DNA from 3 places in the Kitasatospora sp. NPDC001175 genome. Region 2 is predicted to be linked to each of the others. Evidence: riboswitches for the same ligand, from Rfam matches in the RefSeq annotation. Region 2 holds a riboswitch; each other region holds the start of a gene.
The links. A riboswitch is a leader RNA that binds a small molecule or an ion and turns the genes downstream of it on or off. The one in region 2 is predicted to bind cobalamin.
Positions count from the first base shown of each region.

Region 1: another riboswitch for cobalamin. It lies ahead of cobN (cobaltochelatase subunit CobN); the one in region 2 lies ahead of ACWDAK_RS06810 (Nickel transporter NicT).
Region 3: another riboswitch for cobalamin. It lies ahead of ACWDAK_RS08790 (cobalamin biosynthesis protein); the one in region 2 lies ahead of ACWDAK_RS06810 (Nickel transporter NicT).

Region 1 covers NZ_JBSFJU010000025.1:83,556-85,739, forward strand. The annotation lists gene cobN (cobaltochelatase subunit CobN) at 1-805, opposite strand, end outside; cobalamin riboswitch at 1,036-1,187, opposite strand; gene ACWDAK_RS19815 (cobalamin biosynthesis protein CobG) at 1,263-2,184, shown strand, end outside.
Region 2 covers NZ_JBSFJU010000006.1:93,841-96,024, forward strand. The annotation lists gene ACWDAK_RS06800 (TetR/AcrR family transcriptional regulator) at 1-411, opposite strand, end outside; gene ACWDAK_RS06805 (ArsR/SmtB family transcription factor) at 513-875, opposite strand; cobalamin riboswitch at 960-1,175, shown strand; gene ACWDAK_RS06810 (Nickel transporter NicT) at 1,207-2,184, shown strand, end outside.
Region 3 covers NZ_JBSFJU010000008.1:108,736-110,919, reverse strand. The annotation lists gene ACWDAK_RS08795 (alpha/beta hydrolase family protein) at 1-554, opposite strand, end outside; cobalamin riboswitch at 806-987, shown strand; gene ACWDAK_RS08790 (cobalamin biosynthesis protein) at 1,106-2,062, shown strand; gene ACWDAK_RS08785 (cobyric acid synthase) at 2,118-2,184, shown strand, end outside.

The DNA.
Region 1 (2,184 bases), on a different contig from region 2:
CCAGCGGGGAGAGGCCGTCGTCGCTGTCCTCCCACTGGGCACGCGACCAGGTCAGGCAGAGCGCCTGCAGGATCGGGCGGTCGAGCGCGGCGAGCGCGCCCGCGTCCCAGGCCTCCTCGTCCCCGCCCGCCTGCGCGTCGGCCGGCCGGGTGCCGCCGGCCGCCAGCACGGTGGTGACGATCGCGTCGGCCTGGCCGAGTTCGGCGAGCAGTTCGGGCTCGGCGCCGCGCAGCGAGGCGCAGTACAGCGGCTTCGGGCGGCCGCCCTGGTCCTCGATCGCCTGGCACAGGGCCTCGACGAAGGCGGTGTTGCCGCTCATGTGGTGGGCGCGGTAGTAGAGCACCGCGACGACGGGGCCCTCGGCGGTCCGCGGGGTGCGCTCCAGGGGGCCCCAGGCCGGGGCCGAGACGGGCGGGGTGAAACCGTGGCCGGTCAGCAGCACGGTGTCGGAGAGGAAGGCGCCGAGCTCGGCCAGGTTGGCCGCGCCGCCGTGCGCCAGGTAGGCGTGCGCCTCGGCTGCGATCCCGGCGGGGACGGTGGACAGCTCCATCAACTGGGCGTCCGGCGCCTGCTCACCCGTCAGCACGACCACCGGGCGCGGGCCGGCCAGCAGCGCGTCCAGGCCCTCCTGCCAGGCGCGGCGGCCGCCGAGCAGCCGGACGACCACCAGGTCGGTGCCCTCCAGCAGCGCGGGCAGGTCCTCGGCGGTCAGCCGGGCCGGGTTCCCGAGGCGGTAGCGGACCGGGCCCGCACAGGCGCGGGCGCTCAGCAGGTCGGTGTCGGAGGTGGAAAGCAGCAGGATCACGCGACGGCCCTCCCGGCCAGGTCGGCGCCCCGTGCCGAAAGGTGTGCCGCGCGCGGCCGAGCCGCTGGTTGGTGCTCTGAGAGCGCTGAGCGACAGCCGGCCGGCGATGGAGGGAGCGCAGGAGTGATGGGTGCCAGCGGCTCAGCCCGCCCGTCGAGCGGGCGGGACGCAGCAGCGCGTGCGGGCATGCGGCAGCGCACAGGTCTCAGGCCTTCCTCGGGGTCCGCGCCCCGGGCTAAGGGAGGACGGCAGGAGTTCCTGGCTCCCACGGCGGTGAACCGTGGTCACAGTGGCGGGACCGCACCGGGTTTGCACCGGTTTCCTCCCCTTGGCGCCGTCGCTGGCGTGGACGGCCCACAGGACCGCCCGGGAGCATCGTACGGGGTGCGGCTGGGCTGGGGGAGTGTGATCTGTTCCGGGCGGTGCATCCGGAACGGCAATCTGTATGCTCGCCGCCATGCCACCCGTACCCGACTCCGTCGCACCGGGCCCCGGTACGCCCGACCGCGGGCGTTCGGACGTCTGTCCGGGGGCCCTTCGTCTGCACACCGCCGACGACGGTTCCCTCGCCAGGATCCGCATACCCGGCGGGTTGCTGACGAACAGTCAGGCAATGGTGCTGGCCGACGCGGCCGAGGAGCTGGGCGACGGCGCACTCGAGACCACCTCGCGCGGCAACGTCCAACTGCGCGGCCTGCCTTCGGACTCCGGTGGCGAACTCGGCCGCCGCCTGCGCGACGCCGGCCTGCTGCCCTCAAAGACCCATGAGCGGGTCCGCAACATCGTCGCCTCCCCGGCCACCGGGCTGGACGGCCTCGGCCACGCCGACGTCCAGGACTGGGTGCGGGAACTCGACCGGCGGCTGTGCGCGAGCGAGAGCGCGGCCCGCCTCTCCGGCAAGTTCCTCTTCGCCCTGGACGACGGGCGCGGTGACGTCGCCGCACTGGACGCCGATGTGACATTGATCGCAACCGCAGGCGGCGGCGCCCTGCTGCGCCTCGGCCGCGCCGCCACCGCCCGCCCGGTGCCGCCCGGCGGGGCCGCCGAGCACGCGGTCCGCGCCGCCGAGGAGTTCCTGGAAATGCTGCGCACCAGTGGCGCCAAGGCCTGGCACCTGCGCGAGGTTCCCGGACTGCTCGACCCGGGCGCCGAACCGCTGCCCGCGCTGCCGGCCGCCACTTTGGCCCCGGGCGCACTGCCCGGCGGACTCTCCGTGGGCCTGCGCTTCGGCCGGGTGAGCGCCGCACGGTGGCGGCGGCTGGCCGCAGCCTCGGCCGGCGAGCTGCGGCTGACCCCCTGGCGCGGGATCGTCCTGCCGGGGGCGCCGGTCGACCGGCTGCCCGAACTGGCCGCGGCCGGCTTCCGCACCGCCCCCGGCT
Region 2 (2,184 bases):
CACCGGGGCGGGGCGGCGGGCCATCGGGACGCTCAGCGGGCGGGTGGCCACCAGCGGCAGGATCTCGGGGTGGACGTGCGCCACCGAGGCGAAGGCGCCGGCGATCCGGCGTAGCTCCGCCCGCCAGGCCCGACCGCCTCCGGCCGCCGCGGTGGCCTCGGCCGAGCTCCGCAGTTGGGTGATCACCTCGGCGAAGTAGGCCTCCACCAGGCCGTCCAGCAGGGCTTCCTTGCCCGGCGTGTAGCGGTAGATGGCCATCGACTCCACGCCCAGATCGGCGGCCAGCCGGCGCATGGTGAGCGCGCCCAGCCCCTCCCGGTCGACCAGCGAGACGGCCGCGGCGAGCACCAGGGGCCGGCTCAGCCGTCCGCGCTTCTCGGGAGTGCCCCGGTCGGGCTCCGCTGCTGCCATCTCCGCCTCCCTCGCCGTGCCCGCGGGGATCGGTCCGTCAGCTGACAACAGAAGGATACAAGCTACGCACGGGCCGTCGGGAGGATCGGGCACACCGCAGCTCAGTCCCGGTGGCCCAGCACCCCGTGTGCCAGCACCTCGGCGACGGCGGGGTCGACCAGCCGGTAGCGGATGATCCGCCCGTCGCGCTCGCCGCTGACCAGCCCGGCGGCGCGCAGCAGGCGCAGCGCCTGGGAGACCGCCGGGTCGCGCATGCCGGTGGCGACGGCGAGGTCGGTGACGGCGAGCGGTCCCGTCTCGTGGAGGGCGAGCAGCAGCGAGAGCCGTCCGGGGTCGGCGAGCAGGGCGAAGCGTTCGGCCCAGGACCGGACGTGCTCGGTGTCGCCGATCGCGGCGATCGCCTCGCAGACCCGGTGCCCGTCGATGGTCCTGCGGTCGGCACGGTCGGCGGGGACGAGATGCATGCCAGGCATTCTCGCAGCAGCGGTACCTGTGATACCCGACACCTGCACAGCTGTGCAGGCTTGCAGTGGTGCCGTACGGCCCCCTACCGTTGTGCCCGCCGTGGTGCTCGGGAAGACCGGTGACGGACTCTCAGGAGTCCCAGACCGGAGCGGCCCTCGCCACTGTGATCGGGAAGTACCGGCATCATCCCCGCCCCCGCCAGGGACGGGCGGCCACTGGACGAGAACGCGTCCGGGAAGGCCGGGTGCGGGTGCGTTCGACCCGTCAGCCAGGAGACCGGCCACGGCATCTCACGAACGGATCCACGAGGTGCTGGAGCGTGACCCGCAGATGACCCTGCCCAGAACCGAAGCCGCTCCGGCGGCGGCCCCCGCCCTGCCCGCCTTCCGCTGGAAGCGCGAGGACACCGTGCGGACCGCCGGCCTGATGGCGGTGATCCTGGCCATGCACGTGCTGGCCTTCGGAGTCCTGATCCTCCTGGTGGCGCCGGAGAAGTACCAGGTCGGAACCCAGGTCTACGGGATCGGCCTCGGCGTGACCGCGTACACCCTGGGGATGCGGCACGCCTTCGACGCCGACCACATCGCCGTCATCGACAACACCACCCGCAAGCTGATGGCCGACGGCAAGCGCCCGGTCTCGGTGGGCTTCTGGTTCGCGCTCGGCCACTCCTCGATGGTGGTCATCATGGCGGCGCTGGTGGCCGGCGGTGCCGCGTTGGCCGGGACACTGATGGACGACCAGTCCACGACCCACCAGGTGCTCGGCATGATAGGCACCACCGCCTCAGGGGTGTTCCTCTACCTGATCGCCGCGCTCAACCTGGCCGCGCTGGTGGGGATCGCGAAGGTGTTCCGGGCGATGCGCGCGGGCCAGTACGACGAGCGCGAGCTGGAGGCGCACCTCAACTCGCGCGGTCTGATGAACCGGATCCTCTCCCGGGCCACCCGCTCGATCACCCGGCCCGGCCAGATGTTCCCCGTCGGCATGGTGCTCGGTCTCGGCTTCGACACCGCGACCGAGGTCACCCTGATGGTGATGGCGGGTTCGGGCGCGGCGGCCGGTCTGCCCTGGTACGCCATCGTCTGCCTGCCCCTGCTGTTCGCGGCCGGAATGAGCCTGTTCGACACCCTCGACGGCACCTTCATGAACTTCGCGTACCAGTGGGCGTTCTCCAACCCGGTCCGCAAGGTGTACTACAACTTGACCATCACCGGTCTCTCCATTGCGGTCGCCTTCATCATCGGGACCATCGAACTGGTCGGTGTCCTGCACGAGAAGCTGGACCTCACCGACCCGGTGACCGGC
Region 3 (2,184 bases), on a different contig from region 2:
GTCACGGTCAGCGTCGGCAGTTTCAGCGAGTTCAGCACCGGGAGCACCGGGAGCGCCTGGGTGCGGTCGGCGCCCGGGCCGTGCACCAGGATCACCCAGGTGCCGCGCATGGCGTGGACGTACCAGGCGGGCAGCAGCCCGAGGTCGCCCTGGGCGACGGTCTCGGTGAAGTCGAGGCCGAGGGCGGTGGCCGGATCGCCGAGGTGGACCCGGGGGGTCAGCTCGACCTCGGTGCCGACGGTGAGGGTTCCGCTGTCGACACGCTCCAGCCGGCGGGTGACGGTCTGGATGTCGGTGCGCAGCACCCCGCCGACCACCGCGTGGCCGCCGCCGGCCCACTCCAGCGCGTACCGGCCCGCGCGTACGGTCTGCGGGGCCCGGGTGAGGGTGACGTGTCCGGCGGCGACCTCGTGCACCCGCAGTGTGGCGGCCAGGCCCGGCTTCCCGGGCTGCGGACGGACCGTGCGCTCGGACACCCTGCGGCCGATCAGGATGACCGCAGCTCCGGCTCCTACTGCGGTGGCCGCCACGGCGGCGGCGGTTCCCCAACGCATAGTGCTCCCCGGTGTGACCTTCATGGGCGGTACCTTCCAGTCCACTCTCCGCACGGCGGGCCTGCCACCGGGGCGTAGTCCGTCCGTGCGGACGGTGGGCCGGGCCTTCGCGGCGGCGGGCAGCCGGGCGGCTCCGCGGAGCCGGCGCCACCCCCGTGCGGTGTGCCGCGCGGTGGGCGGTGGACGGCCGAGACGGCTGTGATCAAGCCCTCCGCGCGGTTTGTTGACTCCCGGTCGCGGACCGTGGTGGGATCTTTCAGCCAAACGGAGGCATGCAGAGGAAGCCGGTGCGAATCCGGCGCGGTCCCGCCACTGTCACCGGGGAGCACGCTCGACTCATGGTCACGGCGGTCCGGTCGTCCGGCTGCTGGAAGGCCCGAGGGTGTGTCCGACCCGGGAGCCAGGAGACTCTCGCCCCCGGTACGTCGATCCAGGGCGCGGACCCTGAGTGAGGACACGCACGCCATGCAGGCTGCCCTGGCCGCTGTGCGGCCGCCGTTCGACCCGGCCGTGCCCGCCTTGCGGTCCGCCTCCGCCGCTGTGTCCGCACCGTGCCCCGCCTGAACCGCGCCGCCGCCTTCGCACTGGGCAGTGTCGCCGGCTACCTGGCCGACGCCGTCCTCGCCGACCCCCGGCGCGGGCATCCGGTAGCCGTCTTCGGTGCCGCCGCCGGGCGGGTGGAGCGCGCGCTCTGGCGCGACCGGCGGGCGGCGGGCGCCGGGTACACCGCAGTCTGCGTCGGTTCGGTCGCGGCCGGGGCGCACCTCGCCGAGCGGGCGCTCGGGCGCAGCCGGTACGGGCAGGCGGCGCTGGCCGCCGCCGCGACCTGGACGGTGCTCGGCGGTACCTCGCTCACCCGGGAGGCCAGGACGATCGGCCGTTCGCTGCGGGCCGGCGATCTGGCCGCCGCCCGGGAGCGGCTGCCGCACCTGTGCGGCCGCGACCCCAGCACGCTGGACGAGCAGCAGATCGCCCGCGCCGTCGTCGAGTCGGTGGCCGAGAACACCGCCGACGCCGTGGTCAACGCGCTGGCCTGGGGTGCGCTGGCCGGTACGCCGGGGCTGCTCGCCTTCCGGGCCGTCAACACGCTGGACGCGATGGTCGGTCACCGCTCGCCGCGCCATCTGCGCTTCGGCTGGGCCTCGGCCCGGCTGGACGACGTGGCCGGCTGGCCCGGTGCCCGGCTGACCGCCCTGCTCACGGTGGCCGCCGCGCCCGAGCCGCGGACCGCCTGGCGGGTCTGGCGCCGGGACGGCTCCGCGCACCCGAGCCCCAATGCCGGGCAGGCCGAGTCGTGCTTCGCCGGGGCGCTCGGGGTGCGGCTGGGCGGGACGCTGCGGTACGGCGAGCGGGTGGAGCACCGGCCGGTGCTCGGTGGGGAGTTGCGGCCGGTCGAGGTGGCGGACATCGAGCGGGCGTGTCAGCTCTCCCGACGGGTCGGGGCGTTGGCGCTGGCGGTCACCGTGACCGGGCGGGCGCTGTGGACCTGGCGGCGGGGGCGGTCGTGAGCGGCAACCCGGGAACGAGTGGCCGCAGAAGGACTGTTGAGTGGAGCGGAGGAGCATGAGCGGGGCACTGCTGGTCGCCGGGACGACCTCGGACGCGGGCAAGAGTGTGGTCACGGCGGGCA